DNA from 4 places in the Salinivibrio sp. SS2 genome. Region 3 is predicted to be linked to each of the others. Evidence: predicted binding sites of a transcription regulator. Region 3 holds the regulator's gene; each other region holds the start of a gene.
The links. The regulator CRP, encoded in region 3, controls carbon source genes, mostly activating them, when cyclic AMP is high. The targets are predictions, from matches to a motif close to TGTGANNNNNNTCACA.
Positions count from the first base shown of each region.

Region 1: a site for CRP is predicted at 1,715-1,730, ahead of ectA (diaminobutyrate acetyltransferase). Genes of this name have one in related genera too.
Region 2: a site for CRP is predicted at 1,561-1,576, ahead of queE (7-carboxy-7-deazaguanine synthase QueE). Genes of this name have one in related genera too.
Region 4: a site for CRP is predicted at 4,365-4,380, ahead of gltB (glutamate synthase large subunit). Genes of this name have one in related genera too.

Region 1 covers NZ_MEBP01000100.1:18,145-23,835, forward strand. Annotated here, with positions in the region: gene ectB (diaminobutyrate--2-oxoglutarate transaminase) at 1-942, opposite strand, end outside; gene ectA (diaminobutyrate acetyltransferase) at 954-1,511, opposite strand; gene BGK46_RS12775 (bacteriohemerythrin) at 1,870-2,868, opposite strand; gene cspE (transcription antiterminator/RNA stability regulator CspE) at 3,035-3,241, opposite strand; gene BGK46_RS12785 (slipin family protein) at 3,791-4,738, shown strand; gene BGK46_RS12790 (NfeD family protein) at 4,740-5,234, shown strand; gene BGK46_RS17630 (hypothetical protein) at 5,572-5,691, opposite strand, start outside.
Region 2 covers NZ_MEBP01000058.1:57,505-63,195, reverse strand. Annotated here, with positions in the region: partial or broken gene BGK46_RS17710 (hypothetical protein) at 1-244, shown strand, start outside; gene mlc (sugar metabolism global transcriptional regulator Mlc) at 241-1,455, opposite strand; gene queE (7-carboxy-7-deazaguanine synthase QueE) at 1,720-2,385, shown strand; gene queD (6-carboxytetrahydropterin synthase QueD) at 2,479-2,841, opposite strand; gene BGK46_RS03610 (methyl-accepting chemotaxis protein) at 3,091-4,710, shown strand; gene asnS (asparagine--tRNA ligase) at 4,812-5,691, shown strand, end outside.
Region 3 covers NZ_MEBP01000097.1:12,931-18,621, forward strand. Annotated here, with positions in the region: gene BGK46_RS11950 (ABC transporter ATP-binding protein) at 1-1,219, shown strand, start outside; gene BGK46_RS11955 (TIGR02444 family protein) at 1,162-1,707, shown strand; gene BGK46_RS11960 (hydrolase) at 1,694-2,656, shown strand; gene BGK46_RS11965 (YheU family protein) at 2,804-3,022, shown strand; gene BGK46_RS11970 (phosphoribulokinase) at 3,082-3,951, shown strand; gene crp (cAMP-activated global transcriptional regulator CRP) at 4,203-4,835, shown strand; gene BGK46_RS11980 (hypothetical protein) at 4,965-5,691, shown strand, end outside.
Region 4 covers NZ_MEBP01000099.1:31,474-37,164, reverse strand. Annotated here, with positions in the region: gene gltB (glutamate synthase large subunit) at 1-4,279, opposite strand, end outside; gene BGK46_RS12685 (diguanylate cyclase domain-containing protein) at 4,906-5,691, shown strand, end outside.

The sequences.
Region 1 (5,691 bases), on a different contig from region 3:
CCAGTAAGTTTCAATCGCTTCTGCGGCTGTCACAAACGCATGGCTGTTACCACGGAATGTACCGTTATGTTCGCCAGGTGCCCATTGATCCAGCTCAGGTTTCAGTAGAACCAGTGCCATTGGTAGGCCATAACCACCAATCGACTTCGACAAGGTCACGATATCTGGGTTGATACCTGATGGCTCGAAGCTAAAGAAAGTACCAGTACGGCCACAGCCAGCTTGAATATCATCGACGATCATCAATATGCCATGTTCTTCACAGATGCTCTCTAGGCGTTGCAGCCACTCATTAGAAGCCGCATTGAGACCGCCTTCACCTTGAACGACTTCAAGCAAGACAGCGGCGGGTTTATCTCCACCTGTTAGACCGCTTGAGGCATCGTTTAGCATGGTTTCGAACAGTGTGAGACCGTCAACATCGGCATAGCCGTCATACGGAATACGTGTTACCGCGTTATTCACTGGCATACCGCCGCCACCGCGATGGTGATGATTACCAGTCACAGCGAGTGCGCCATAGGTACAGCCGTGGAAGCCGTTCGTAAATGAAACGATGTTTGGGCGACCTGTCACTTTTCGTGCCAGCTTCATCGCCGCTTCAACAGCATTTGTACCGGTTGGACCCGTGAACTGGAATTTATAGTCCAAGTTACGTGGTGCCAAGATGTGCTCTTTAAATACCTCGAGAAAGCGTGCTTTTGCACCGGTGTGCATATCCAAGCCGTGGGTAATCCCATCTTTCTCGATGTACTCAATCAGCGCTTTTTTCAGCGTCGGATTATTGTGTCCGTAGTTAAGCGAACCGGCGCCAGCAAGAAAATCGAGGTAGCGCTTGCCGTCAACGCCAGTGATCCAACAGCCCTTCGCGCTTTCAAACACGACGGGGAAGTTGTTGGCGTAACATTGAACATTTGACTCCTGCGATTTAAAGATATCCATAACTCATCCTGTTATTTTTTGAGTGGAATTCGGAAAAGGTATTCGGTGTCATGTTCACCGTTAAAGTGCTCTTGTTCATCAAGGAACACTGAGCGCTGACCACCTGTACCGTAGAGGCGGTCTACCTTTTTGAACAGCGCCCAAGAACCAGCGTTGTCTTCAGTGATCGTGGTTTCAATGAATCGAATGTCTTGTGACACTTTGCGCGCCAGTAACGCTTCGACCATTGAAAGGGCAAGCCCTTCTCCACGTGCTTTGGGCGATACGGCTACCTGCCACACAAAAAATGTGTCTGGTTGCTCTGGACGAATGTAGCCAGAGACGAAGCCGTGAATGTCGCCGTCACGCTCTGCCACAACACAGGTCTCTTTGAAGTGCGTTGCCTGTAAAAAGTTGCAGTAGGCGGAGTTCACATCCAACGGAGGGCACTGGGTGATTAATCGATAGATGTCGCCACCATCACGAATCGATGGCTTACGAAACACAAACCGCGTGCTCGGTTTTATCTGTTTACGGTCAAGGACTTCGTTTTCAAGAACTGCCGTATCTGTCGTTTTTGATCGCCACATAATTGTTTTGTGCTCTAACGAATTCGTTATATATAATAGGCGCTGAATTTTGTTTATCAACCCCGGATTTCGCTAATCGGTTTATCACTACTCAGTAAGTAACTGATATTAGTAAAATTTGTTAATGTTAAAATTTTTATTAACCATAATACTTTGATGCGTAACATTTACTGGCCTAAATGTATTGACGATTCTCAATCTGGTGTGACTCATGCCACAAAGATGGGGGAGCGGCTTGGACTTCGTCTCAGTTGCAGTTGAATGAGGTGAAAAGAGTGGCTTTAAAAATAGACGTAAAAGAGATTTTACTAGACAAAAAGCCTAGTCACCTTTGCTGCTTGTGAATCTAATAGGGTGACTAGGCGGATTGAGGCGATTGGCTAAGGAATTCGCGATATTGTCTGTCTTCTTTGACGACGTGGTGCACCCACCAGTAACGCAAAAACTTGAAAAAGACTGAAGGGTACAGTTCAGGATCCGCCTGGCATTGCAGTAACACATAATGTGCTTGCCGTGATAAACGTTCATGGATGGCTGCATGTTCTTTGTATTTGGGGTAGGCGAGATCGTGAAGAATGTCTTCTTCTAGCTGGAAGTGGGACACAATGTAGTCTCGAAACCGCTGGGCGAGATCATCAAAATCTCCTTTTTCACCATCTGCATGGTGATACGCGATAGCCTCATAGGTGTCATTGATGATAGCCAGTAATTGCTTGTTACTGGCATCGAGATCTGGGTGCCCCACAGAATATTTATCCTGCCAACGAATGAACTTTCTGTCTTTGCTCTCTGCTGTTGGATGTTCAGGAGTTACTGGGGGGGCTGTTACGCCAACGGTTGGACTCGCCTCTGTAATTCTTTCGATTTTCTCCTGTTCTTCTTCAGTGAAGACAACGGCACCATTGTGCTCAAAATCGGTCGATTTGGCCGGATCGGCCTGATACATCTCAAAGTAGTACTTAGGTGGCTTTTTGGATTTTGTATCTCTGGCTAGTTGTTGAATGCGATTTTCGAGGTCTTGTTTTCTAACGGGTTTGACCATGAATGCGTCAACATCATAGCGGATGCATTCGCTTATCACTGATTGGGAGGCATTAGCGGTGAGAATGATGATCGGGACATCGTGCTGTAGGTGGTAGCGACCACTACGGATAAGCCTAAGCATCTCCAAGCCATCGATAGGCTCCATCTGTAGGTCAGTGATAATTAAACTAGGTTGTTCGTGAAAGGCCCTTGATATAGCTTCAGCACCATCAGCCGCCGTGATAACGGATTTGATCCCTAGCGCTTGTGCCATCAAACCTATGGTATCTCGAATCATCTCATGATCATCTACCACTAAACAACGAGATAGCATACTCCCTCCTGCTAAAGCGCTAACCGTCTTAAAAGCGTAGTAAATGGCGAGTTTTGCTGCAGAGTGATTTGTAGAATTTTTTATACGTTTTTGCGGGGAGTGAGAGATTACGCATACAAAAAAAGGCGCCTAAACAGGCGCCTTTTCTTCTTAAATCTGGTTTAGCTTACAGGCGAGTTACGTTCGCTGCCTGTGGGCCTTTTTGACCTTGCTCGATATCGAACTCAACCTGTTGGCCTTCTGCTAGAGTGCGGAAGCCTTCACCAACGATGGCGCGGAAGTGAACGAATACGTCTGGACCGTTCTCTTGCTGGATAAAACCGAAACCTTTTTCTTCGTTAAACCACTTAACGGTACCATTAGCTTTAGACATGATGTCTCCTGAATATATTAACTAGGTGTAGCAGTGACGCGAGTGCCATTAATCGTTCTATGGGCAAATGTAGCGAATATCTTCAGGACAACTAACTTTCCAGCCAAACGGTAGGGTGTTTCGATGTTTCTATATTCAATTGCTGCATAAATTTCCGATTAGCGAAGCCGCTTAACAGCTCCAAGAGGACTACGCGTAATTTGCGCGTCAGTTTACTGTTGGCTGTGACGATGGTCGCCTTTCAGCTTTCAGTAACGTCAACCAACACGGTTGAACAGTAGCGAGAATACACGCAAAAGAATGTGAGGTAAATCTCTTTTCGCACTTTATATCCGGTTTATTTTGAGTGAATGATTGAAAGTGAGATCAAGCGCCGAGATTTTTGTCAGGATTAAGCAAGTCAATGGCGAAAACCGCGTCCTGTATTGGGATGGATGTCAAAGATGCTATCGGACGCTGTCTTTTTTCATCGACATTGACGTACTCTTAATGCTTTCTACGAGTAGCAGCGCGTTGCTGTTTGTCGATCCTCTACTGATAGGAACCCTAATGAACGAAATGGTCTCTCTTACTAGCGCGTTTAGCGTTTGGATTGTACTCGCAATCCTAGTGATTGTTTTCTTGCGTGGCTCGGTAAAGTTTGTTCCGCAAAACACCGCCTATGTGATTGAGCGTTTTGGTAAATATTACAAAACGATGGAAGCGGGCTTGAACTTTATTGTACCTTTTATCGACCGTCTAGCCTATGAACGTACGCTAAAAGAGCAAGCGTTCGATGTGCCGAGTCAGTCGGCCATTACCCGAGACAACATCTCTCTAGTCGTAGATGGTGTGCTTTATATCAAAGTGCTGGATCCTTACAAAGCTTGCTACGGCGTCGATGACTATATCTACTCCGTGACCCAACTGGCGCAAACCACAATGCGTAGTGAAGTGGGTAAGATGGAATTAGATAAGACCTTCGAAGAGCGTGAAAGCCTCAACACGGCAATCGTCTCGGCAATTAACGAAGCCGCTCAGCCTTGGGGCGTACAAGTCCTGCGCTATGAAATTAAGGATATTGATCCGCCGCGTTCAGTATTGGATGCGATGGAGCGTCAAATGAAAGCCGAACGTGAAAAGCGTGCGGTGATCCTTGAGTCAGAAGGGGCGCGTCAGTCGGATATCAACGTTGCAGAAGGGCAAAAACAAGCACGCGTGCTTGCCGCGGAAGCGGAAAAGTCTGAGCAGATCTTGAAAGCGGAAGGTGAAGCGAAAGCGATTATCGCGGTCGCGGAAGCACAAGCTGAAGCGCTTGAAATTGTCGGTTCACGAGCGATCACGGAAGAAGGTCAGAAAGCCATCCAGTTAGACTTGGCAGAAAAAGCCATCAGTGCGAAAGAAGCGATCGCGAAAGAGTCTTCTGTCGTATTGCTTCCAGAGTCGGGGACTGGCGCGGCGAGTACGGTTGCTGAAGCGATGACCATTATTCAAACACTGAACAAAGTGAAAGGCTAATATGCACAACTGGTTTACCACCCATCTAGCTGAGATGACGATGATTATCGGGCTGTTACTGCTCGTGGTCGAAGTGTGGTTGCTGGGCTTATCGACCATCGTATTACTGGCGACCGGAGTTGCTGCGGTACTGGCGGGGCTGTTAGCGATGCTTGGAGTGCTGCCGGAGACTGTGACCGTGATGTTCAGCGCAACCGGGATCGGGGCAGGGCTGTTAACCGCCGCGCTGTGGCAGCCGTTAAAGCGGTTACAACGTGGTGCACGTAGTCCTGACAATACGCACAGTGACTTTATTGGTTTGACGCTGACATTGACTGAGCCGTTAACGTCCGCACATCCAGCGACAATTAAGTATTCGGGTGTCACGTGGCAGTTGGTGCTCAGCGGCAGCTGTCATGATGCGAGCTTGCAAGCAGGCGACAAAGTGCGGGTGATCGGTGTTGATGTCGGTCGCTTTACGGTAGAACCGGCCGGTGAAGCGGAGTCGAGCCACTAGTAGTTGTTTGCCATTCTGGTTTAATTGAGCCAAATAAAAAGCTCGGGCATCATGTCCCGAGCTTTTTCGCGTGATACGCGCTATGCCTAGCTAACCGAGTGCCTCGATAAGTGGAGGCGCTGTATTTAGGCTTTTTTCAGCTGTTTTTTCAGCTTTTTCAGTTTGCTTTCTTGTTTAGCAACTTTTGCTTTGGTCTTTTTGATCGATTTTTTCAGATCTTTCTTTGATGCTTTAGCCATCGGTTTTCTCCTTTCTATGTCATTGCCGGTGTTTTCGCCACCGCAATACGGCTTCAATGCCGTGGACAGGTGCCGGCAAGTTGCACCTAAAACTGTGATTATGAGCTCTTTTTTTCTTCGTGTTCTTTTAAAAATTGTTTGATAAATCGACGGATCTCTCTAGCGGCTGATGTGTCGAGATCCTCGCATTTTGACAAGAAGGCATCGCGTTGCTCACT
Region 2 (5,691 bases), on a different contig from region 3:
CTATTTTGCACGCTTACCCACCTATCAAGCCGAAACAGGTTCACTTGCGTTGTGTGCCTCTAACTTCCTATCGCTTCCTTCAGACCCTGCCGTTGGCCAGCAACGCCCTTGCGAGTCGGATTATCTTCCCCTCAGTCGGGGCGATTCAGGTTTCTTTCAACCTGACGGGTTTGCCAGCTTCGCTGGGCAAACAAAAAAGCAGGTGCTTGGCACCTGCTTTTTTCGTTTATGCGCTCGTTACTAGCCTTCCAGTACCTTCATGAGTAGTTTGCCGTCGTACATGGCTTGTTTCACCATCGCAGCGCCCGGCATAGTCGCTTGCGTGTAGAAATAACTTTCTTCCAGCAGTAAGTTTTGGCTGTATAAGGGGATGGTTTGCGTCTTTAAGCATTCCATGATTGCTGGATAGAGCACAGATTTCGCCCGGTTAAACTCGCCGCCGAATAATATTTTTTCCGGATTAAATAAATTCACCACGATGGCGATCGCTGTCCCTAGGTGATGGCCAAGCTCTGTAATCACGCGTTGCGCCAACGCATCACCGGCAACGGCAGCATCACAAATCGCGTCAATGGTGAGCGTCTTACCATGCAATTGACTAGGGTGCCCCTCTGCGAGCAAGGTTTCTACCTGCTCAATGACCGCGGCTAAACTTGCTACGGTTTCCAAGCAGCCATAGTTGCCACAAAAGCATCGCTTACCAAATGGCTTCACTTGAATATGACCCAGCTCACCCACATTCCCCACGCGCCCTTGGAGCACTTTCCCTTCTAGGATGATCCCAGCCCCAACGCCATTGTGAACGGCAATCAGCACCGCGCTATCTGATTCTTTTGCGTTACCAAATAACTTTTCAGCCAGCGCCCAAGAGCGGGTATCATTACCCACAAAAACCGGTAATCCTGTTTCTCGATGCAGGACGGGCCCCAATGGCATATGGCTAACCTCAAAGTGCGGCATTTGAATGACCGTTCCCTGTGCACTATTCACTAAGCCTGGCAAAGACACCGCGATGCTTGTCACGCGGTCCACCACTTCATGATGACGCGAAAAGAAGGCTTTAACGTACTCGACAACGGTCGCTAGCAAGGCCTCTTGAGGCATCACCGCCAACTCATGGCGTTCTTGTACCAGAATGTCACTGCTTAACGAGTGCAAAGCCATCGTGAGGTAGCCGCGCCCTAAACGCATCGATAAGAATTGCCACCCGTCATTGTCCAACATCAACCCAACGGCGGGTCGACCACGCATACTGGTTTCTTGAATTTGTGTTTCTTTGACAAGATGCGCGTCCATTAGCTCACGGACAATTTTAGTAATGCTGGCTGGTGCCAGCTGGCTGCGTTTGGAGAGCTCGATACGTGAGATAGGCCCAAAGCGGTCGATCAAGTTGTACACTGTGCCGGCATTTTTGCGCTTGATATGATCAATATGCCCCGGCTGCCCAATAATCATGCCCTGTCCTATTACTGCTGGGATCTGGCGATCCTATTCATGATGATGCGTATAATTGAATTTTTTTACTTTGCGAACTAATTGTGAAGCACAATTAGGTCGCCGCGTGATATCTATCACTTTCAGGTGTGAAAATCGCGTTTAGCCTCACGAAACCATACGATTTAGTAACTATGGTAAAAATCCAATCAATCGTGAAAAAGCAAGATCTGCGGAGGATAAATTGGCATAATGCGCCGTCGAATCGAACCGCCAGAAAGCATGATGTACCGAGTAAACGAAATTTTTGAAACTATTCAGGGAGAAGGCACATTTACTGGCGTGCCCTCCGTTTTTGTCCGCTTGCAAGGTTGCCCTGTCGGCTGCGCTTGGTGCGATACCAAGCAAACATGGGAAACCGATGATAACGATCAGCAAGACAAGATATTTATTATCGATAAGTCAGAAGACTCACCTGCTTGGTGCTGGCTGAGTGCGAAAGATATTGCGACAGAAATCACCCAACGCTATCAGGCTAAACACATTGTGATTACTGGGGGGGAGCCTTGCCTATACGACTTGGTGCTCTTAACCGAGGCGCTAGAAGCGGTTGGGTGTCAGTGCCAAATTGAAACCAGTGGTACGTACGAGGTAAAAGCCAGTCCGCAGACTTGGGTCACGGTATCACCTAAAATCAATATGCGCGGCAAATTACCGGTACTGGCCAGTGCGATGGCGCGCGCGAACGAAATCAAACATCCTGTGGGCACCGAGAAAGACATTGCACAGTTAGATACCCTACTTGAGCACTGCCCACCATCACCAAAGGCAACCATTGCGCTACAACCGGTCAGTCAAAAGCCGCGAGCCACTAAACTGTGTATTGATACCTGTATTGCGCGCGGCTGGCGCTTGTCGATACAAACGCATAAATATTTAAACATTGCCTAGCGCCAATAGAGCCAATAGAGCCAATAGAGCCATCGTATTAGCCGATATGAAGTGTATCGATAAAAGAGCCGAGTGATGATACTCGGCTCTTTTTTATTCACCGCGGTAAGTGCAGCCTGCGGTACAGGTTTCCTTCACCATTACCTTACTTAATAAAGGCAGGTTTGGCTTGACCTGTTGCCATATCCAACGCGCCAACACTTCGCTGGTTGGGTTTTCCAGCCCTTCAATCTCATTGAGATAGTAGTGGTCAAGACGATCATAGATAGGCTTGAAAGCGGCTTTAATGTCAGCGAAGTCGATCACCCAGCCTGTGTGTGGGTCAACATCCCCTTCTACATACAAACGCACCATAAACGAGTGACCGTGCAAACGCCCACACTTATGCCCTTCTGGTACATTCGGTAAGTGGTGTGCGGCCTCAAAGGTAAATTCTTTAAACAGTTCAGTTGTCATACTGCCAAATCCCATCAACAACAAGATGGCGCATGCTACTCAACTTCCCTGACCGACACAATCTCTATCCCTGAGATCAACGCGATTATAGCCAAAGCAAACCGTTGCCCGTCGCAAAGGTGCGACAATTTACGTCGATGAAATCACACATTTTATATGGGAATCGCGGCATCTGGTGAGACACGGTTTAACATAGATCTGACAGAATTCAATTGACATACATATAATTTAATAACAAACGGTTGACTCATGCGCATGACTCTCGCGAGCAAACTTCTCCTTTCGCTTTTTCTCGTCTTCGCTCTGGTGCTTGTGACTTCGTTGGCCTATCAATCGCATCAGCAAAAAGCGCTGATGACGTCGATAGTCAGCGAGCAGACGCTCGACAAAGCATCCAACTATTTCGATAGCCTGAATATGTTGATGCTGACCGGTACGATTAGCCAACGAAATACACTGCGCGATAAAATGCTTTCCCACAAAGGAATAGAAGAAGCGCGTGTTATCCGCTCAGAGGCAATCACCCGCTTTTTCGGTCCAGGCAACCCTGAACAAGCACCAAAAGATAATATTGACCAACGTGCACTTGATGGCGAGACCATTGTTGAAACCTTTGACTCTGAATCAGGCAAGGGGCTGGTCGTGGCACTGCCGATGAAAGCCAGTAAAGATTACCGCGGTACTAATTGCCTGCAATGCCATGTTGCCGAAGAGGGAACCGTGTTGGGCGTTATTCGACTCGAATATGACTTACAGCCGCTCTATGGCACCATTGATAAAGAAATGCTGATCACTGCCGGGATCATGGGCAGTATCGCCGTATTGGGTTTTCTTATCTCACTGACTGTGATCCGTCGTTGGGTAGTGTCACCCCTCAAGCATGTATCGGCCTTTATGAAGCGGACGAGTCGCGACAAAAACTTGGCTGAGCGCTTGAATGACACACGCAATGACGAGATTGGCGAGTTATGTAACAGCTGTGACCAATTACTCGATAATTTCTCTGCGAGCTTACAACAGGTGCAACGTACCTCAGAGACGCTGTCGTCTGAAGCGTTAAACCTCATTCGCGTCTCTGGGCATACCGACCAACTCGCCGATAGCCAACGTCATGAAACCAATGAAATGTCTACGGCCATCAATGATGTTCAGCAACATCAACATGACATTCAAAGCCGTACGAGCGAGGCGGCACAATTGAGCGAATCTGCCGCCACTAGCGCCAATCAAGGCAGTGAACTGGCCAACGTCGCCGCCAATGATATCCGCAAACTGATGGATGATATTGGTCAAGTACGTAGCCAGATTTTGGATGTGAACCAACAAAGCCAACAAGTGACGACTATTTTGGGTGTGATCCGCGAGATCGCTGAGCAGACCAACCTACTCGCGCTGAATGCGGCGATAGAAGCCGCACGCGCCGGTGAGCAAGGTCGTGGCTTCGCCGTAGTCGCCGAAGAAGTACGTAACTTGGCCAGCCGAAGCCATGATGCAACCGGTGAAATCCAAACCATTATTGAAAATTTGTGTTCAGGCAGTGAAGCTTCCGCTCAAGCGGTCGAAGCCACCACAGAAAGCGCGAATCAACGTGCCGAGACGGTGATGCAGCTCTCTGACGCCTTGGCCGATATTGCTAAGCAAGTGACCACCGTGAACAATAATACGGACGACATTAGCCAACAAAGCCAACATCAAGCACAAATGACTGACGCCTTACTCGAGCAAGTTGGCCGGATTCAAAATCACGCTAACGATACCGCCAATAATGCGAATGAAGTAAAAGCAATCAGTGCAAATCTCGAACAACTGGTTGAACAGTTGGAAGGATTAATTGGACAATTTCAACTTTCAGACCGCCTCAAGCCTTGAAGCTACACAAGATACAGGTAAACTTGCTAGTCTAACTTGCAAATCCACTTTCTCGGTGGCATTGACCACCGAGTTGCCCTAAACGGAGATAGAAGCGAATTATGACATACGCGCCTGTAGTAGACGTCCTGCGCGGCAAGGCGGCAGTCGACACTGAAGTGACTGTTCGCGGTTGGGTTCGGTCTCGCCGAGATTCCAAAGCCGGTATTTCTTTCCTCGCCATTTATGATGGCTCTTGTTTCGACCCTATTCAGGCCGTGGTCCCCAATGAGCTGGAGAATTATCAGCAAGACGTTCTGCGTTTAACAGCAGGCTGTTCTGTTGAAGTCACCGGTAATGTGGTGGAATCACCAGGGAAAGGTCAAGCGTATGAGCTACAAGCCACTGCCGTGAAGGTAGTCGGTTGGGTTGACGATCCAGACACTTATCCGATGGCCAAGACGCGTCACTCAATTGAGTACTTGCGCGAAGTGGCTCATTTACGCCCTCGCTCTAACGTGATTGGTGCGGTTGCTCGTGTTCGTCATACCCTTTCTCAAGCTATTCATCGTTTCTTCCACGAGCAAGGCTACTACTGGATGTCTGCCCCGCTGATCACTGCATCAGACTGTGAAGGCGCCGGTGAGATGTTCCGTGTATCGACACTGGATATGGCCAATGTGCCAAAAACAGAGCAAGGCGATGTCGACTTCGACCAAGACTTTTTCGGCAAAGAAGCTTTCTTGACCGTATCCGGCCAATTAAACGCTGAAACCTATGCTTGTGCGCTGAGTAAAGTTTATACCTTTGGCCCAACCTTCCGTGCTGAAAACTCTAACACCAGCCGTCACTTGGCCGAGTTTTGGATGGTAGAGCCTGAAGTGGCCTTTGCCGATCTTGATGATGCTGCAGCGCTAGCAGAAGCCATGCTGAAATACGTCTTCAAGGCCGTGTTGGAAGAGCGCCGTGACGACATGCAGTTCTTCGAGCAACGCATCAACA
Region 3 (5,691 bases):
GCGGGCGCAGAAGCTGGCGCAACAACAAGCGCAGTTTGAAAAGCAAAAAAAGCAGATTGCCCACATGCAATCTTACATCGACCGCTTTCGTTATAAAGCCTCAAAGGCGCGCCAAGCGCAAAGCCGGATTAAGGCACTGGAGCGGATGGAAAAGGTGTTGCCGGCGCAATACGATAATCCATTTAGTTTTACCTTTTTCACCCCAGATGCGCTCCCAAATCCTATCTTGATGATGGACAAAGTCGCTGCGGGGTACGACAAGACACCGATTGTGGAAAATATCCGCCTCAACCTGGTCCCTGGCGCGCGTATTGGTTTGTTAGGCCGCAATGGTGCGGGTAAGTCTACGCTGATCAAACTTCTTGCTGGCACCTTGCCAGCCATGGCCGGTGAGCTCAGTTACTCCCAAGGGGTAAAAATTGGCTATTTTGCGCAGCATCAACTCGACACGTTGCGCATTGACGAAACCCCACTGCAACATATGAATCGCCTTGCGCCCACCACAGCCGAGCAAACGCTACGTGACTTCTTAGGGCGCTTTGGCTTTCAGGGTGATAAAGCGCTTGAGACCATTGGCCCCTTTTCGGGAGGCGAGAAGGCACGCTTGGTATTAGCGTTATTGGTGTGGCAAAAGCCTAACCTGCTGCTGCTTGACGAACCGACTAACCACCTTGATTTAGATATGCGCCAAGCCTTGACGCTTGCCCTACAATCGTTTGAAGGGGCGATGGTGATCGTAAGCCATGATCGCTTTTTGCTGCGCGCGACCACCGACGATCTTTATCTTGTCGACAACGGCGCGGTGCAACCCTTTGACGGTGACTTACACGACTACCATCGCTGGCTTGGCGAGCAACAGCGTGCCGACCGCGCGGAAAGTAAAAAACAAAACGCCGATGACAAAGCCGCCCCCCAGCAACGTCAGGTCGATCGTAAGGCACAAAAGCGTCGCGAGGCCGAACTTCGCCAAAAAACAGCGCCACTTCGTAAAAAAATTGACAGCCTAGACACAAAAATCGAACAGCTCTCTGCCATTATTGCCGATGCAGAGACCAAACTGGCCGACCCAACAATTTATGGCGCAGACCAAAAAGCCCAACTCGCGGAACAATTACAACGCCAGGCTGATGCCAAATCAGCGCTGGAAGAGGTAGAGCAAGAATGGATGGAGCGACAGGAAGAACTGGAAGCCATGGAGGCGGCATTCAATCAAGCCTAATTCCCGGCCAAGCGAATGCAGCCGACCTGTGGCAGTTTTGTTTGCAACACTATGGCAAGCAAGACGTCAAACAGGCGTGTCTTAAATTGCAAGATCAGCATCAGGGCAACGTCAACCTTGCCCTGTTGCTGGCTTGGCTGGAAAGCCATGGCTATGGCCTAGCCCCAGAGAGCCTCAGCCAACTTAAACAATCGCTCAGCCGCTCTGAGCATTTGCTGATTGCCTACCGCAACCTACGTCGCGATATCAAACCGCGCGTTGGCGCGGGACAATATAAAAAAATGCTGAATTTCGAGCTCAGCCTCGAGAAGTTCCAACAACAAGACCTCATCCACGCCTTGAATCAACAAACATGGCTGACCGAGTCGCCCTCGCCGTTGGCGTATTATTGCCGTCAGCTCTCGCCCTCGGCCAAATCGCTCTATCCCACTCTGCGCGCCGGTGTGGTTAAAGAAGATGATCAAGGAGACGCTAATGACGCCCTTTGAACCGATTCCCAGCGCCCGTAATCCTCATCTACAAACCATCATGCCACGGCTGATGCGGCGGCAACCCGTGATCTCCCCTTTGTGGCAACAGCTGGATTTACCGGATGGTGATTTCGTCGATCTCGCTTGGACACAGACGCCTCAGCCCGGCCAACCGATAGTGGTGCTTTTTCATGGCCTCGCTGGCAGTTTTCATAGCCCGTACGCGAATGGATTACTGGCTGCTTTTCAGCGCCAAGGCTGGTGCGGTGTGGTGATGCACTTTCGTAGTTGCAGTGGCCGCTTAAACCGCGTCCCGCGCACTTATCACTCAGGCGAGACACAGGATGCGCGCTATTTTTTGACCACATTGCGCATGCGTTATCCTCAGCATCCCATTCATGCCGTGGGCGTATCGCTAGGCGGCAACATGCTGGTGCGCTATTTGGCAGAGTATGCGGATGATCCGATTGTCTCCAGCGGCTGCGCAGTGTCACCCCCCTTAGACCTTGCCGCCTGCTCGTTACGCATTCAGCAAGGGTTCTCACGTGTCTACCAAGCGTACCTACTCCGCTCGATGCGGCAAACCCTGTCAGATAAGCTTACGCGACACGCCCAAGTAGGTCGCTGGCAAGCTGGCGAGCAGCCCCGTATTTCGACCTTATTCGAGTTTGATCAAACCGTCACCGCACCACTGCATGGGTTTGAGGACGCACATCATTACTACCAGCAATGCAGTGGCTTATCCGTATTGCCTGCGATCCGCGCCCCTTTGACCATCATTCATGCCAAAGACGATCCTTTTATGACTGATGCGGTGATCCCAACCACGCCATTACCGGCCAATATACGCTATCAACTCACTGACCATGGCGGACATGTTGGGTTTGTCACTGGCCATTGGCGTGCACCGCGTTTATGGTTGGAAGAGGCAGTGCCCGCGTGGATAGCTGAGCAACTCGGCACCTGATGCCCCAATCGTCACGATAAATTGTGACTAAATCGACATAGACACACTGCACCTACACGCATAATTCGGTAAAATGGGAGCTAATTCACAACCTAAGCATGGAGATGGCGTCCGTGCCATCCCGATGTCAGCAAAAGGTGATGTAGTATGATGGTTCCATGGCAATCTGTGCCAGCCGAGACCTTGACCAATTTAATTGAACACTTTGTGTTGCGGGAAGGGACAGATTACGGTGAGCAGGAAGTCAGCTTTGCTGAGAAAGTTGAACAAGTGCGTGAACAATTAAAATCCGGCGACGCCGTGATTGTATACTCTGAGCTGCATGAGACAGTGGATATTCGTCGTCAGCGCGATCTCAGACCGTAACACCGCCTCCCCTTGTGGGCTGCGGTGTAAATTCAGACTGATCAATGACAGGGCTCGTCATGTCGGCTAAACACCCAATCATCGCTGTGACCGGTTCATCCGGCGCAGGCACAACCACGACCTCCGAAGCGTTTCGTAAGATGTTCAATATGATGAACATCAAAGCCTCTTGGTTAGAGGGCGATAGCTTTCACCGCTTCACGCGGCCAGAAATGGATGTTGAGATCCGTAAAGCCCGTGAACAAGGTCGTCATATTAGCTACTTTGGTCCCACGGCCAACGACTTCCCACGCCTTGAGCAATTTTTTAAAGAATATGGCGAACAAGGCACAGGTAAATACCGTCGTTATCTACACACCTTTGATGAAGCCGTGCCTTATAACCAAATGCCGGGCACCTTCACCCCCTGGCAAGATCTGCCTGAAAATACCGACGTATTATTTTATGAAGGCTTGCATGGCGGGGTGGTGGATGGTGACGTCAATGTCGCCCAACATGTTGATTTACTAATCGGCATGGTGCCTATCGTTAACTTGGAGTGGATTCAAAAGTTTGTCCGCGATACGCGCGACCGAGGCCATTCCCGCGAGGCTGTCACGGACTCGATCGTGCGCTCCATGGATGATTATTTGCACTACATTACGCCGCAGTTTTCTCGCACACATATTAACTTCCAACGTGTCCCGACCGTAGACACATCCAACCCGCTGAATGCAAAAGGGATCCCTTCACTCGACGAAAGCTTTGTTGTGATCCGCTTTCGTGGCATGAAGAACGTCGATTTTCCTTATTTACTGCAAATGATCAGTGGCGCCTTTATGTCTCGGCACAACACGCTGGTCGTGCCCGGCGGTAAAATGGGATTTGCGATGGAGCTGATTATTCGCCCCTTGATCCAACAGTTGATTGAGAAAGGCAAGATAGGTTAACCGCCGTAGCGCACTTAACGTGTATTACTTCTCAGGTCGTGATCTTAGCCACATTTTTGCCGATTTTTTAGGCGGTTGGCTTAGATCAAAATCAAGAAATCCAGATAGAAAAAAGATACACTCTTGTTAACATACAGTGAGCTTGTAGCCTGCGCCAAGACCTCGTATTCTGTGCATTGGACTGATGGGTTTCCATTCAGACAAAGACAGGACGTCGTTGCCGGGCAACACATGCAGAGGAAATAAGTTATATGGTTCCAGGAAAACCTCAAACAGACCCTACACTCGAGTGGTTCCTTTCACATTGTCATATTCACAAGTACCCGTCCAAAAGTACTCTGATCCATGCAGGGGAAAAGGCGGAGACCTTGTACTACATCGTGAAAGGTTCTGTGGCCGTACTAATCAAAGATGAAGAAGGCAAGGAGATGATCCTGTCTTACCTTAACCAAGGTGACTTCATCGGCGAACTTGGTCTGTTCGAAGAGGACCAAGAGCGCACCGCATGGGTACGTGCGAAATCACCTTGCGAAGTGGCAGAAATTTCATTCAAGAAATTCCGCCAGCTGATCCAAGTTAACCCAGACATTTTGATGCGTCTGTCCTCTCAGATGGCGCGTCGCCTGCAAGTGACCAGCCAGAAAGTGGGAGACCTTGCCTTCCTGGACGTGACCGGCCGCATTGCGCAAACCCTACTTAACTTGGCGAAGCAACCTGACGCCATGACTCACCCTGACGGCATGCAAATCAAGATCACACGTCAAGAGATTGGTCAGATTGTTGGTTGTTCGCGTGAGACGGTTGGGCGTATCCTTAAAATGCTGGAAGAGCAGAACCTTATCTCAGCTCACGGTAAAACCATTGTGGTTTACGGCACACGCTAATCCTCGCGTGTTGCGACAAAACCGGCGCTTTTGCGTCGGTTTTTTTGTTTTTATTGACTGGAAACTAATTACCTAAGTTCTACACTTCAGAAACGACCCATCTAACAACTGATTAACAGGATGTCGTTTATGAGAAGCTTACGTCAAACCCTTGCTGCATTGCTACTCGCGGCGGTTTCTTCAACTGCTGCGGCGAATATCACCATTGTCCATCCAGAACCACGGGCTGGCTCTGCCCTCGATTTATACGCTATCGACTTGATTGAGTTTTTAGCGGAAAAATCGGGTGAGTCTGTCACTTTACAGGCCTTTCAAGGCCAAATTGGCTCTCAGTCTCGTAAAGTGGAAATGCTAAAACAAGGACGACTGACGGTAGATTGGCTCGGGGCCGACCGTACCCTTGAGTCAGAGTTACTTCCCATCCGTTATCCAGTCTTTCGGGGTCTATTAGGCCATCGCTTGTTCATTACCAATCAAGCCACCGAACCCAAGCTTGCACAAATCAGTGACCAAGCTGGGCTCAATAATCTGACCATGATCCAAGGGCAAGGCTGGGCGGATGTGAAGGTCTTGCAGTCGGCGGGATTTCGGGTTCGAGAAATCTCAAGCTTTGAGAATATCTTTAAAGGCGTCGATACCGGACGGGCCGACCTCTTCCCGCGTGCGCTTATCGAGCCTTTTAGCGAGCTGGCAGAGCGACCTCAATATACAAATCTGTTGGTTGATCCGCACTTAATGCTAATCTACCGCTTCCCAATGTTCTTGTTTGTATCGCCCCAAAACCCAGAGGTAGCGACCATGCTCAACGATGCCTTTGCGGCCGCCTATCAAGACGGATCCTTCATCGAATTTTTTG
Region 4 (5,691 bases), on a different contig from region 3:
CTTGATGAATGGCCAGTGATTCTAGCGACAGCGCTTCAACCAACTCTGGATTGATGCGGCCGTTAAAATCGCCCTCCTCATCGAGCACATAGGCAAAGCCGCCGGTCATTCCAGCGCCAAAGTTGACACCAGTGCGACCTAAAATCGCGACGATACCGCCCGTCATATACTCACAGGCGTTATCTCCTGCGCCTTCGACGATCGCATGGGCCCCTGAGTTACGCACGGCGAACCGTTCGCCTGCTTTCCCTGCCGCAAACAGCTTGCCACCAGTGGCACCATACAGGCAGGTATTGCCCATGATGGTGGACTCATGACTGGCAAAGGCGGATCCCACAGGAGGACGGATCACGATCTCACCGCCACTCATCCCTTTGCCGACATAGTCATTGGCATCGCCGACAAGGGTGATATTAACCCCTGCCGCATTCCACACCCCGAGAGATTGACCCGCTGTGCCTTGCAATTGAATATCCAGAGGATTGGCTGCCATGCCTGTATTGCCATAGCGTTTTGCAATCGCGCCAGAGAGGCTAGCACCGACTGAACGGTCGGTATTGCGTACCGATTTGTAGATGCTGGCTCGTCGGTTAGCGTCAATCGCCTCCCCTAGCTCACTGAGCAAGGCTTGGTTAAGCGGTGCATTATCAAAAGGCGTATTAGGCTCACTACAATATAAGGTTTTGCCCGGCCAGGGTGTGGGCGCCTCTAGAATATGGCTCAAGTCGAGCTTTAGTTGCTTGGCGGTAAAGCCATCAACCGCTTCCAGCAAGTCCGTTCGGCCAATGAGATCGGTGAGCTTTTCGACACCAAGCTCAGCGAGTAGCTCGCGGACTTCTTCGCCTAAGCCTTTAAAGAAGTTCATTACCTGCTCAGGTAAGCCTTTAAAGTAGTCGCGACGAAGCGTGTCATCTTGGGTCGCCACACCGGTTGCACAGTTATTCAGGTGGCAAATACGCAAATATTTACAGCCCAACGCCACCATAGGCGCGGTGCCAAAGCCGAAGCTCTCTGCACCTAAAATGGCGGCCTTTACAATATCGAGGCCAGTTTTGAGGCCGCCATCGACTTGTAAGCGAATTTTGTGGCGTAAGCCATTTTCCACGAGGGCTTGTTGGGTTTCGGCAAGGCCTAATTCCCAAGGGCTACCGGCGTATTTCACGGAGGTCAATGGGCTTGCCCCTGTGCCGCCGTCATACCCTGAAATGGTGATCAGGTCGGCATAGGCTTTTGCCACGCCGGTGGCAATGGTGCCCACGCCCGGTTCGGAGACCAGTTTGACCGATACCAATGCGCTTGGGTTGACCTGCTTTAAATCAAAAATCAGCTGCGCCAAGTCTTCAATCGAGTAGATATCATGGTGTGGCGGTGGCGAAATCAAGGTGACACCGGGGACTGAGAAACGCAATTTGGCGATCTCTGCCGTGACTTTATGGCCGGGCAATTGTCCGCCTTCACCGGGTTTCGCCCCTTGTGCAACTTTGATTTGCAGCACATCGGCATTGGTGAGGTAGTGGGGAGTGACCCCAAAACGGCCCGATGCAATTTGCTTGATTTTGGAGTTACGCTCGCTATTGAAACGGCGTGGGTCTTCCCCCCCTTCACCGGAGTTCGAGTGGCCGCCAAGGCGGTTCATCGCAATGGCTAACGCTTCGTGCGCTTCAGGGCTCAAAGCACCAATAGACATGGCCGCGGAATCAAAGCGTTTAAATAGCTCGGTGGCGGGTTCAATGCGTTCAAGTGGCAATGGTGTATCGGCTTTTTTCAAGCGCATTAGGTCGCGCAAGGTTGCCACCGGACGTTCATTCACCGTTTTCGCGTAGGTTTTGTAGTCCATCGTTTCCCCAGAGCGCACTGCACTTTGCAGATTTTTTACGACATCTGGGTTGTAAGCGTGGTACTCGCCATCGTGGACGTATTTGAGTAACCCACCATGCTCTAGCGGCTTACGTTTAATCCAAGCACGACGAGAAAGGTTGACTAAGTCTTGCTGGAAATCATCAAAGCTCGCCCCTTGAATGCGGCTTGCGACACCTTTAAAGCAAAGCTCTACCACATCGTCATGCAGGCCGACCGCTTCAAACAGCTGCGAACAGCGGTAAGAGGCAATGGTCGATATCCCCATTTTTGACATGATTTTATAGAGGCCCTTGTTGATGCCATTTCTAAAATTCACCATCACATCGCGATAGGGCTTTTTGATTGCGCCAATGTCAACTTGATTGGCTAGCGTTTCGTAGGCGAGATACGGGTAGATAGCCGTGGCACCAAAGCCGAGTAATACGGCAAATTGGTGCGGATCGCGTGCACTCCCGGTTTCAATGATGATGTTGGCATCACAGCGCAAGTTTTCGCGGACCAGACGCTTTTGCACCGCCCCGACTGCCATAGCGGCAGGGATAGGGAGTTTGTCTTTGTTGATGCTACGATCAGACAGAACTACCAGTACCGTGCCATCGCGCACGCAGCGCTCGGCTTGATCGCAAAGATCTAAGATGGCCTGCTGCAGATCTTTCTCGTTCGGATCGTAGTTAATATCGAGAATACTGTTGCGATAATAGGTATCGTCGAGCTCGAGTAACTGCACCATGTCTGAGAATAAGAGTACGGGCGATTTAAACGCGACGCGCTCGGCGTGGCCATCGGTCTCGCAGAAAACGTTCATTTCCCGGCCGATACAGGTGGCCAGTGACATCACGTGGTTTTCACGCAAGGGATCAATGGGTGGGTTGGTAACCTGAGCAAACTTCTGACGGAAGTAGTCACTCACACAGCGGGGACGAGAAGATAATACTGCCATTGGCGTATCATCGCCCATCGAACCGGTCGCCTCTTGACCGATATCCCCTAGCACCTTGACGACTTGCTCGACTTCCTCGTTCGACATCCCAAACAGCTTTTGGTAAACCTTCAGTTGGGTGTCTTGCAAGCTCCGGCTGCCTTCGCTGGCATCATCATCAAGTTCTTCAAACGGGGTCAAGCGACGCACGTGAGCATCGAGCCATTCCCGATAGGGGTGGCGACTTTTCAGTTCATTATCGATTTCCGCTGAGTGCCAAATTTTGCCTTCTCGGGTATCGATCACCAGCAATTCACCCGGGCCAACACGCCCTTTTTCAGCGACCTCATCAGGCGCGTAATCCCAAATGCCAATTTCAGAGGCGAGGGTGATGAATTTATCTTTAGTGACCACATAACGCGCAGGGCGTAAGCCGTTGCGGTCGAGATTACAAGCCGCATAACGGCCGTCAGACATCACAATACCGGCAGGACCATCCCATGGCTCCATGTGCATGGAGTTAAAGTCATAGAATGCACGCAGCTCATCATCCATATCCGGATGGTTTTGCCAAGCAGGCGGCACAAGCAGACGCATGGCGCGGAAGAGATCCATACCACCTGACAAAAACACTTCAAGCATGTTATCGAGGCTCGACGAATCCGACCCTGATTCATTGACAAAAGGCGCGGCCTGATGGAGGTCTGGCAATAAGGGCGAGTTAAATTTGTATGCCCGTGTGCGTGCCCATTGGCGGTTACCTTCAATGGTGTTGATTTCACCATTGTGTGCAAGGTAACGGAACGGTTGAGCGAGCGGCCAGCGTGGTTGCGTGTTAGTACTAAAACGCTGGTGGAATAAACAGATCGAAGACTCGAGGCGTAAATCGGCTAAATCGGTGTAAAAGCGCGGCAAATCTGCCGGCATACACAAGCCTTTGTAGACGATGGTTTGGGTCGACAGACTGGTAATGTAGAAGTCTGTGTCGTCAGCTAACGCTTTTTCTGCGCGGCGGCGAGCAATATACAGGCGACGCTCTAAATCGCGTGCGCGCCAACCGGCTGGGCCATTAATAAAGACTTGTTCGATAACGGGGAGTGACTGCTTGGCGATTTCACCCAGCACGTCAGGGTTGGTTGGTACCGTACGCCAACCAACCACGGAGAGGGTTTCGGCACCAATTTCTTGTTCAAACACCGCGCGGGCGCGCTGCGCCTTCACCGGATCTGTGCTCAGGAACAGCATCCCCACCGCATACAAACGGCTTAGGTTCCATTGGTTTTGTTCGGCAATAAGGCGAAAGAAACGGTCGGGCTTTTGAAGCAATAACCCACAACCGTCCCCGGTTTTGCCATCGGAGTTAATCCCTCCGCGGTGGGTCATGCGATCAAGTGCGGAAATGGCGGTACGAACCAACTTGTGGCTGGGCTCACCTTCTTGATGGGCGATCAAACCAAAACCACAGTTATCCTTTTCCAACATTGGGTTGTACAGCGACATTGCAATTCTCCCTTGCTACTGCGTCACTCGCAGTGATTGCATTTATTGTCGTGATCCTCCTGACCACTCTGAAAGCGTCTAGGACTGTGACAGCTCACCCGTTATGTTGTGTTTTTTTAACGGGAAAATCGCGTGCTTGTAAGTAATTAAATTACTGATTTTCAACGCGATGCCTAGCCTGCCGTATCCAGAAAGCGCTATTCAGCGACCTTTCAAATTAACGGCAAAGCAGTTAAAGGTCAAATTTTATTATGCAGCCTTTATGCACCATGAAGCTTGGTGTGATGTCAATTAAACACCTGATATTTTCAGGTTTTGTGTCAATTTTTTCAGGAATAATAGCTATTCGCGTTTATGCTGTTTTGTTAAATAATTATTAATTTAAGGCCAAATTCGAGCATAAATTCTAACCAACTAAAGAAATAAAGCAGGGTGCGTTTTATGTCTTCAGTTTCATAGCAAGATACGCTGTGATTTGATGTAAAAAAATGACAACTGACAGTAAAAACCTGTGAGGCACGTAGCCATGTATTTTGAGAAAACTGTGGCAAAATAGCGGTTCCATAAGCGGCGCAACGGAAAAAGATGTCGCGAATCAAGGATGGTTGTGATCACACAGGAGCCGCATGGCATTTTTCATTTTATTTACATTTCTTGTTTTAGGTGCGGTGCTTGGCTACGCGTGGCGTGCGCGACAAGAAACCGTCGCGTTAACCCATTGGCGTGTGTATATGGCTGATCTCGATACTCCCCATGCCATTGTTACCGCCGATGAGGGTGACATCTTGTATGCCAATGCTGCCTGTGTGGAGGCATTTTCATTGGTGGACAGCAAAAGCCACTTTAAAACGGCCAATGAGCACCAGCGACAAGCGGTACGTGCCTTTATTGTTGCGCAGCAGTGGCCACGCCCTTTCTCTAATGTCGAAGCTAAGGTCAAAGCACCCGGCGCGAATCGAGTACGCATTGGCGTGCGCTTGTCGGGCTTACCCATTCGTTGTCGGCGTAAAAAAGCATGGTTGGTGTCGCTAGCACCACTGGCGCGCCACGCGCAATGGCAGCTACAGCATCAAGAACATGGTGTTTTGCTTAGCGTGATTAATTCGTTGGCTGAATTGGTTTGCTTTCAAGATGTCGATGGCAATGTGGTGGGAACCAATGCGGCCTTTGACCGCTTTTGGCGAGGCCGCGAGCAAGAGGGCATTATGTGGCATGCCGATCAGCCTTTGTCTGGCTCAAAGACGGTACGTACGTGGGCATCGCAACTAAACGGCGAAAGCTGTTTGCTCGAAACCAACATCACCGCGCTTAAAAATGATCAGCAACAGGTGGTTGGTACCTTGAGCATCAGTCATGATGTGACCGACTGGCACCAAATGCAGCAAAGTTTGCAACGTGAGGTGCATCATCGC